DNA from 3 places in the Bacillus sp. LQ01 genome. Region 3 is predicted to be linked to each of the others. Evidence: riboswitches for the same ligand, from Rfam matches in the RefSeq annotation. Region 3 holds a riboswitch; each other region holds the start of a gene.
The links. A riboswitch is a leader RNA that binds a small molecule or an ion and turns the genes downstream of it on or off. The one in region 3 is predicted to bind S-adenosylmethionine.
Positions count from the first base shown of each region.

Region 1: it holds a riboswitch for S-adenosylmethionine, as region 3 does, so the genes downstream of both, AC22L0_RS23875 (cyclase family protein) here and AC22L0_RS09415 (ECF-type riboflavin transporter substrate-binding protein) in region 3, are expected to answer to the same signal.
Region 2: it holds a riboswitch for S-adenosylmethionine, as region 3 does, so the genes downstream of both, AC22L0_RS23625 (methionine ABC transporter ATP-binding protein) here and AC22L0_RS09415 (ECF-type riboflavin transporter substrate-binding protein) in region 3, are expected to answer to the same signal.

Region 1 covers NZ_JBYEZL010000004.1:75,930-79,212, reverse strand. The annotation lists gene AC22L0_RS23885 (nucleotidyltransferase domain-containing protein) at 1-542, opposite strand, end outside; gene AC22L0_RS23880 (PRK06851 family protein) at 654-1,763, opposite strand; SAM riboswitch class I at 1,912-2,024, shown strand; gene AC22L0_RS23875 (cyclase family protein) at 2,110-2,742, shown strand; gene AC22L0_RS23870 (hypothetical protein) at 2,770-3,150, opposite strand.
Region 2 covers NZ_JBYEZL010000004.1:24,491-27,773, forward strand. The annotation lists gene pruA (L-glutamate gamma-semialdehyde dehydrogenase) at 1-585, shown strand, start outside; partial or broken gene AC22L0_RS23620 (cysteine hydrolase family protein) at 836-1,401, opposite strand; SAM riboswitch class I at 1,645-1,750, shown strand; gene AC22L0_RS23625 (methionine ABC transporter ATP-binding protein) at 1,874-2,893, shown strand; gene AC22L0_RS23630 (methionine ABC transporter permease) at 2,883-3,283, shown strand, end outside.
Region 3 covers NZ_JBYEZL010000001.1:1,809,926-1,813,208, forward strand. The annotation lists gene AC22L0_RS09405 (macrolide family glycosyltransferase) at 1-530, shown strand, start outside; gene AC22L0_RS09410 (aspartate/glutamate racemase family protein) at 622-1,302, opposite strand; SAM riboswitch class I at 1,457-1,572, shown strand; gene AC22L0_RS09415 (ECF-type riboflavin transporter substrate-binding protein) at 1,713-2,261, shown strand; gene AC22L0_RS09420 (ABC transporter ATP-binding protein) at 2,272-3,283, shown strand, end outside.

The sequences.
Region 1 (3,283 bases), on a different contig from region 3:
TCTGTAATCAATCGATCAAATTCTACAGGTGGTAAAGTTGCTTTCTCTTCTAGCCACTTACAAGCTAAAATAGGACGTAATACATAAAAGTACTTTTTCAGCTTTACATTCTCACCTTGCAAAAATTCACGATAATTTTTCGACGCCATATGTAAATAATGATATATCGTTGCTTTTGGATCAAAATTCTTCTCACTCATCTGTTGAAGTAGTTCTGGAAAATTAGAGTTTTTCGAATAAAAAATTGGTGATCGAATCCACTCAAGTAAAGCTGGGTTCGACTTCGCGAATAGTTGCAACGCCTTTTTAATATCCCAACCACTTATATCTAAATCATCACTAATTGGATATTCAATTACATCACGTTTGTCATGAATTGATAAATACCATTCTACCGGATGTATATAAACAAACCTAACATCATAATCGCTATCTTTCGATGGAAACCCCCAAGCACGACTCCCTGATTCCACCGCAAATAAAATTTTCACATCATTCTCTTTTTCAATTCTTTCTAACTCCAACTCGATTTTCTCTCTCATTTCATAACATCTCCATTTTTGGATTATTTCCTTGGAAATTCGACAATACACTATTAATTTTACTACATACTAAAAAAACTGTCAGAAATTACTGACAGCCTAATAAAACTTCTATTGTTGCTTTTCAATTACAGTAGCAGCAATTCGTTCAAACTCTTTTTGAATCTCCTCTTTATATGCATCTACTATTGAAAAATCCATAGCAGCAATATAAATTCGTTCTAATTTATCACGAACCGATTTTGCTTTCGCTAAGAAAGACATCGCCTCATTCATTTTTGCTTTATATTGAATGGAAACATCACGAATTTCCTTCGCATATTTCTCATCCGTCCCTGGCATAACAATAAGGGCATACATATCAATAATTTCATCACCTTCGCGACTTGGAAAATATTCATGTGGTGCGGTGCTATCAAAAATTGCAAAGCCTAATTCTCTTACGATAACCATATCAAGACTATTCGGGTCAAATCCGCAATGATATACTTCAACTTCAAACCCTTTTTCTTCAGCTGCCTTAGCTAACTTTTTAAGCATCGTTGATTTTCCAGAACCTGGGCGCCCTTTTATAAAATAACGATGTGGTAACCCTTCTGTTAAATTAGGAACAAAATCAACTGCTCCTTTCGGTGTAGCAGCTCCTAAAAAACGATGTTTTACAAGCGATTGTCTCCCGCTTTTATCTGCAAATAATTTCTGGATTAGCTGATCGGTTAGTTCATTTGCTTTATTAAAATCTATATTATCAATATATATCTTCTCCCACTCATCATGTATAAGCAATGCCTCTTTAAAACGTGCGTAAGCAGACTGAAAAGCTTTACTTGCTTCTGAAACAAATCTTTCAATTTCTAACTTCTGCTTCCTTAATTTATCTGAGTCCCAAGCAATTCCTAAATTTATATACTCTTCAACAACTCCTGGCATTTTGGGCTCAATTACATGTGGTGATGTCCCATCAACAATTCCTACTTTTAATTTTGGGATAATTACACCATCAACCGATTTATTGTCAGAAGAACAATGTAAAAATTCAATATCATATCCTTTTTCAACCCATTCACGACCGATGGCCTTTATTAAAGAAGATTTCCCCGTTCCTGGACCACCCTTTAAGATAAATAATCTGTCTAACCCTTTTAAATTCTCTTCATATAAATTATGAAATCCCCTAGCTGTATTACCACCAGCATAATAATTCAATACATTTCCTGTCACTGCACTCACTCCTTCGCAGCATTGTATTTACATAAGCTACAATATGCGCGTAGCTTTATTTGGGTGAATACCTATTTTGTATTGCACGCAAAAAGGAAATGAATTACAATTTAACTATCGGAAAATTCCGATTTCAAAATTAAATACTTCTTTATCAAGAGAGGCAGAGGGACCGGCCCTTTGAAGCCCAGCAACCTCAGTTTATACGAACTGAATAGGTGCTAATTCCTGCAAAATGCATTGCATTTTGGAAGATAAAACTCAACTAGCATGTAAAGCTCATCTTTCTTGATACTGAAGGATGAGCTTTTTATTATTTGAAAAACATATATTGGAGGTATGTAAAATGAAAGTAATTGATTTATCACAAACATTTGAAAATAATATGTCTCAATTTCCTGGAACACCTAAAATACAACTAGAAGCTGTTACAAGTGTTGAAGAATCAGGCTATCAAGTTACAGATTTTCATTCTGTCGTTCATGTTGGCACGCATTGTGATGCTCCTGCGCATTTTATTTCAGGCGCAACGACCATCGATCAATTACCGCTGGATCAATTTGTAGGTGAAGCTGTTCTTATTGATGTAACTCATGTACAAGAACGAAAACTACCTAAAGAAGTACTGCACGATGCTGATATAAAAGAAGGAGATATTGTTATTTTCCATTCCAATCTATCTACTAAATGGAACACGGAGGCGTATGAGAAAGAAGCTTTTTATCTTTCTGAAGAATTAGCCGAGGAACTAGTACAATTAAAAGTAAAATCTGTCGGTTTAGATTTTATTTCTCCTGATGAGGTAACGACAGAAACATCACCAATTCATCACATACTACTTGGGAATAATATTTATTTAATCGAAAACTTAACAAACTTAGATGCCATTCACACGAAACGTTTCTTCTTCTCAGCAGCACCTTTAAAAATTAAAGATAGCGACGGTGCTTTTGCAAGAGCATTTGCTGTAATTTTTTAAACAAACTATACAAAAAAGCAAAGATCATCATTGACCTTTGCTTCTATTTTTTTTATTTAAATTAAGAAAGAATTGCTCAACATGAGGACGTAACCAAGCTAAATAATCCTTCTCTTTCTTCTTTGTACAAGCTATTTCTTCCCCATCTACCATTTCAACAAGTTCTAGTTCTAACAGTTGCTTCGTGAATGCTAACATATTCACTTCTTCGGATGGATACTCTTCTTTTAATTTCTCCTCAATTTCCCCCAATAAAAAACCGTCACGCATCATTGCCAATGCATCAATCCAAAGTGGCGGCATTTCATATTTTTCTCCTGTAATTGTGTCTTTTACAGTATAATTCTTTTGCTCTTTTCGAAATTGAATCGTGTGTAAACATACAGTCGAATTTAATGTTAATTCCATCATACCACCTCTTTCATAATATCTGCATAGAAAAAAGGATGCGCGTGCACCCCTTCTTATCTTTTCATAACACTACTGAACCGTTACATGAGCAATCAATCTCATGTCGATATTTTCCTCCATTATAAACGAA
Region 2 (3,283 bases), on a different contig from region 3:
GCATGTTCTCGTGCAGTAATCCATGAAGATGTATACGATCACGTATTAAATCGTGCTGTTGAATTAACAAAAGAATTAACAGTTGCTAACCCAGCAGTATTAGGTACAAACATGGGTCCTGTTAATGACCAAGCTGCATTTGATAAAGTAATGAGCTATGTTGCAATTGGTAAAGAAGAAGGTAGAATCTTAGCAGGTGGCGAAGGAGACGATTCTAAAGGCTGGTTCATCCAACCAACAATCGTTGCTGACGTTGCAGAAGATGCTCGCTTAATGAAAGAAGAAATCTTCGGACCAGTAGTAGCATTCTGTAAAGCGAAAGACTTCGATCATGCACTTGCAATTGCAAACAATACGGAATACGGTTTAACAGGTGCTGTTATTACTAACAACCGTGACCATATTGAAAAAGCACGCGAAGACTTCCACGTTGGTAACTTATACTTCAACCGTGGATGTACTGGTGCAATCGTAGGTTACCAACCATTCGGTGGCTTTAACATGTCTGGTACAGACTCTAAAGCTGGTGGACCTGATTACTTAGCACTTCACATGCAAGCAAAAACTACTTCTGAAACTTTATAAGAAATAGTAGAGGAGCTCTTCACAGAATGTGAAGAGCTCCTTTTAAAATTGAACCCCCATATATTACCGTCGTTCGAAGAGAATGAGCTAAAACCTATTAATAGCGGGATAAACATGTAAACAGAAATAAAATAATGAGAAAAGTTGACTTATTAGTCATATTTTTTAGTATTCATTTTGAGAATTTCCTGTATAATACAATTTGAAAGAAAATCTATGGTTCGACAAGGAACACTCCTTTCGGTTTTGCTCACTGAAAGGAGTGTTTTTTTATGTAGCTAAAAATTCTTGCGTGCTTATTACATTTGCATATACGCCATTTAAACTAGCTAAAATTGTATTGTGAATATAAACAGCTGGTATAGTAGCGTTCTTAAAAGAAAGGTCTTTTGTAGCACAAGCGTCATGTATAACGGTACATTGAAAGCCAAAATCGAATGCAGCCCTTACTGTTGCATCGATACACATATGAGTCATCATCCCGCATACAACGACATGTTCAATATTAAAACGTTTTAATTGCTCTAGAAGATTAGTTTCTCGGAAGCTATTTGGATAATGTTTGACTATAACTGTTTCTTCTCTAAGTGGACGTACGCTTTCGTGAATATGTACACCTTCTGTATTAGGTAGGAAAAAAGTAGCGTCATCTTTTATAGCTACGTGTTGGATATGAAAAATAGGTTCGCTGTTTGTTCTAAATTGTTGTAATAACTGATTAGCATATTCGCTTGCTTCTACTGGATTACGCAATTCCATCTTTCCATTTGGAAAATAATCGTTTTGAATATCGACGAGTAAAAGAGCTGTTTTCATATATTTATCTTCCTCCGAGTTTCATATTCAAATAAATTTATTCAATTCGTAGAGAGGATTCTCCTGTTTAAAAATATGAGGAAGAAGAATTTTAAATAACCTTGAAAGTTACTATTTTTCAGATGAATATTCATCTGAAAATTTTAATAAAGGAATAATTAATATTTTTCTAAAAAATGTATTGACTCTTATTATTCTGAGTTCTATAATGAGAATTAATTAAACGACAATTAAATCGATACATTCTTATCCAGAGAGGTGGAGGGACTGGCCCTACGATACCTCAGCAACGGGTTTTTTAATACCGTGCTAACTCCAGCAAGCCATATAAAGGCTTGGAAGATGAGAAGATGTGAACGAGTACATATAAGTGCTCTCCTTCTTATCTTTATGGTTGATAAGAAGGAGGGCACTTTTTATTTTACCTCGAAAGCTCTGCTTCAAGTTTTTACAGCATATAGGAGGGAAAAAAATGATTTCTTTTACCAATGTAAGTAAAGTGTATGAATCAGCTGGCCAATCTGTTCATGCGGTGGAGGATGTAACATTATCAGTTGAGAAAGGCGAAATTTTTGGCATTATCGGTTTTAGTGGCGCTGGAAAGAGTACGTTATTACGCTTAGTAAATATGTTAGAGAGACCGACGGCAGGAACGATTTCAATAGATGATAAAGATATTACATCATTATCGACGAAAGAATTGCGTAAACTAAGACAAAGAATCGGAATGATTTTTCAAAGTTTTAATTTATTTAATTCAAGAACAGTATTTGGAAATATTGCTTATCCATTAAAGTTAGCGAAAGTACCAAAGAATGAGATAAAAGAAAGAGTAAATGAACTGCTGAAGTTTGTAGGGTTAGAAGATAAAGCAAACTATTATCCAGAGCAGCTATCAGGTGGGCAAAAGCAGCGTGTGGGCATTGCTAGAGCACTTGCGACATCGCCAGATATTCTTATATGTGATGAGGCAACATCAGCCTTAGATCCAGAAACGACGACAGAAATTCTAAACTTATTAAAGAAAGTAAATCGAGAATACAATTTAACAATTCTTCTTATTACACATGAAATGCATGTTGTGAAAGAAATTTGTCACCGTGTAGCTGTAATGGAGAAGGGGAAAGTTATTGAAGAAGGAAAACTGTTTGATGTTTTCACGCAACCAAAAACAAAGACGACTCAAAACTTTGTACGTTCTGTCATTAATGATCATTTACCGGAAAGTGTTCTAGCGAAAATTCAAAATGGTGGTCAAATTTATCGTCTAACATTTACTGGTGAGGAGACAGGACAGCCGGTACTATCATATATCGCAAAAAACTATAACGTCGATGTAAATGTACTGTACGGAAATATTATTGAACTTCAAAATGTGCTATTTGGAAATCTTCTTGTAGAGTTGCAAGGTGAGCAGAGGGAAATTCAAAAAGCATTACAACATCTAAGACTGCAAGTGCAGCTGAAGGAGGTAGAAGCTCATGCGAGTTGATTGGAGTATATTTTGGCCGCGCATACTAGATGCGACGGGGGATACCCTCTTAATGGTAATTGTAACCCTTATATTCGCTACAATTCTGGGTATACCTCTAGGTTTACTTTTGTATGTAACGAGAAAAGGAAACTTTTTAGAAAATAAATGGGTCTTTTCTATTCTTAACATCATAATTAATACAATTCGTCCGGTACCATTCATTATCTTTTTAGTAGCCTTAAGTCCACTAACAAGAAGTGTTATCGGAACGACGATTGGAACAGCAGCGGCAATTTTCCCGATGACGTTAGTCGCATCAATTGGTATTGCTAGAATGGTTGAAACAAACCTTGTTTCCGTTCCGAAAGGAGTAATTGAAGCAGCGCAAGCAATGGGAGCCTCACCAAT
Region 3 (3,283 bases):
AATCACTTAAAGAAAAGAAAGTTATTTATATTTCAATGGGAACACTGCTTGAAGGACTCGAACCATTCTTTAATACTTGTATTGATACTTTTTCAGATTTTGATGGGATAGTTGTAATGGCAATTGGTGATAGAAATGATATTTCTAAAATTAAGAAAGCACCAGATAATTTTATAATTGCTCCATATGTACCTCAATCAGAAATATTAAATGAAGCAGATGTTTTTATTACACATGGCGGTATGAATAGCGTACACGATGCCATTCATTATAATGTCCCATTTGTAATAATACCGCATGATAAAGACCAGCCAATGATAGCGCAAAGATTAACTGAGCTTGAAGCGGCACATAGACTATTGAAAGAACATGTTAATGTGCACACTTTAAAAGAGGCCGTAACAGATGTTCTTTCAAATGAAAAGTATAAACATGGTATAAGAAAACTTAATGATAGCTTTTTAGAATGTGGTGGTTCAAAAGAAGCAATTGCAGTTATTGAATCTCTTTTAAATAAAGTAAAACTTTAATCGGTAGGGATTTTACTACCCATAAATAGCGGGATAAATAGTCGTAACTGTATACAAGCATAGAGGTTCTCACCTTTATGCTTGTATATTCTTATCCAGCAAATTGCACAGCAGTATTTGCGTGTAAAAAAGCAGTATCAAAAACGGGAACAGTAAGATCATTTTGGGAGATAAGTAAAGGTATTTCAGTACAGCCTAATAATATACCTTCAGCGCCGTTTTGAATTAATGATTTTGTAATTTGTAATAACTTTTCTTTAGATGTTTCTGAAATGATCCCTCTACTTAATTCATCTAATATGACATGGTGGATAAAGGTTCTTTCCTCTTCATTTGGGATAATTGTCTCAATGTTATATTTCGCTAATCGTGATTTATAGAAATCTTGCTCCATCGTTTGTTTTGTTCCTAATAGTCCGATACGCTTTATACTCTGTTCTACCATTTCTTTAGCACTTACATCACCAATGTGAAGAAGCGGGATAGATATTGCTTGTTCTACTTCCTCGGCAAATAGATGTACGGTATTTGAACACATTAATAAACATTCAGCCCCAGATTTTTCAACTTTCTTTGCAACTGTAACTAGTTCATTTTTCACTTCTTCATATTGATGATTTTGTAATAAAGTAGTTACTTCACCAAAGTCCATACTATATAAAACTAACTTTGCATTTTGATCGTATTGAGAGAGTGTAAGTGTATTAATATGTTTATAGTATAATGATGTAGATTCCCAACTTAATCCTCCAATCAAACCAATAACTTTCATAATGCATTCCTCCCGAAACGATTTTGAATTTATTATTTCATAATTCCGATAAGAATACAATGATTTAAATGATCTATTTAACAAAAAAATAAAAATAGTAAGAAAAGTGTTGAAATTTACATTCTTTAGTGCCATAATACGAATTACAAATTAATACTTATCCAGAGAGGTGGAGGGAACGGCCCTAAGAAACCTCAGCAACCCCTATGCAATTTTATAGGAAGGTGCTAATTCCGCAGAGGACACGATGTGTTTTTTGAAAGATAAGAGGATTCTTGAACGTGAAAGAAAATGACCTCTTATGTAAGAGGTCATTTTTTTGTTGTATAGAAAGGGAGTGTCGATGCATAATTCATTTTTAAATTAAATATAGAGTAATAAAAGTTGACTAATATGAGAGGGGAATTGTCATGAACAAATTATCAACAAAGTTAGTAGTAGCAATCGGTATTGGAGCAGCATTATACGGGATATTAGGACTTTGGGGATTTTCTATTGCACCGAATACATTTATTAAACCAGCATTAGCTATATTAACTGTTTTTGGAGCATTATTTGGTCCAGTGGCAGGACTGTTAATCGGACTTATCGGTCATACCGTAACAGATACGATTGCTGGCTGGGGTATTTGGTGGGGCTGGGTTATTAGTTCAGGTATTATTGGTTTTTCAATGGGGCTTATTCAAAAAAGAGTTGGTTTTAGTGTGAAAAACGGGTCATTTAACAAGGGGGATATTTCTTATTTAGCAATTACTGGGTTAGTTGGTATTGTCATTGCTATTATATTTGCTGGGGCATTCGATATTATTGTGATGGGAGAACCATTTGACAAAATTGTTATACAAGTATTAGGAGCAACAATTTCCGATGTCATCGTTTTCTTAGTACTTGGATTGCCACTTACAATTGGTTTGGCGAAATCCAATAAGAAACATACACATTTAAAAATTGAAAAGTAGGGATGTTAACATGCAACCAATTATTTCGTTTGAACAATTCACCTTTCAATATGGGCATGCTATGCAGCCTACTTTAAGTGATATTACCTTTCATATATACCCTGGGGAAAAAGTGCTAATTGCTGGACGAAGTGGCTCAGGAAAGTCGACATTAGCTCATTGTATAAATGGGCTAATCCCATTTTCTTACGAAGGGAATAGTACAGGTAACGTTTTAATTGCCGGTAAAGACCCGAGGGAAGGAAGTATTTTTGAACAAAGTAAACAGGTAGGAACAATTTTGCAAGATCAAGATGCTCAATTTATTGGTCTGACAGTAGAAGAAGATGTAGCTTTTTATTTAGAAAATGAATGTGTAAAGCAAGATGACATGAAAAAGATTGTTTCGGACTCATTAAGAAAGGTGAAGATGCATACGTTTCATAAACAAAGTCCACATGAATTATCAGGAGGTCAAAAGCAAACAGTTTCTCTAGCGGGTTTATTAACAACAAATGCGGATATATTATTGTTCGATGAACCGTTAGCTAATTTAGATCCACTAAGCGCCTTACATACGATAAAACTTATGAAAGATATACATGAACAATATAATAAAACGATTGTTATTATCGAACATAGAATAGAAGAAATTTTAAACCTGGATTTAGACAAAGTTATATTAATTGATGAAGGTAAAGTCATTGCGATAGGAACACCAAAAGAAATCTTAGCGTCAAATATATTACCACGTATCGGCTTAAGAGAGCCTATTTACATCGAAGCATTAAAGAGATTACATTTTGATAGTAATAATGACGTAATATATCCAATGGAAAACCTTCAAAAAGAAAAGGTAAGCAATGTTATAAAAGAGTGGATGGAGAAACAAGTCATATTAAAAGGGAATACTAAAAACAAGGAATTACTTAAAGTGGAGAATTTATCATTTTCATACTCTAATAAACAAAAAGTATTAGAAAATGTAAACCTTTCAATATATGAAGGAGAAATTGTGGCACTGTTAGGACATAATGGAGCAG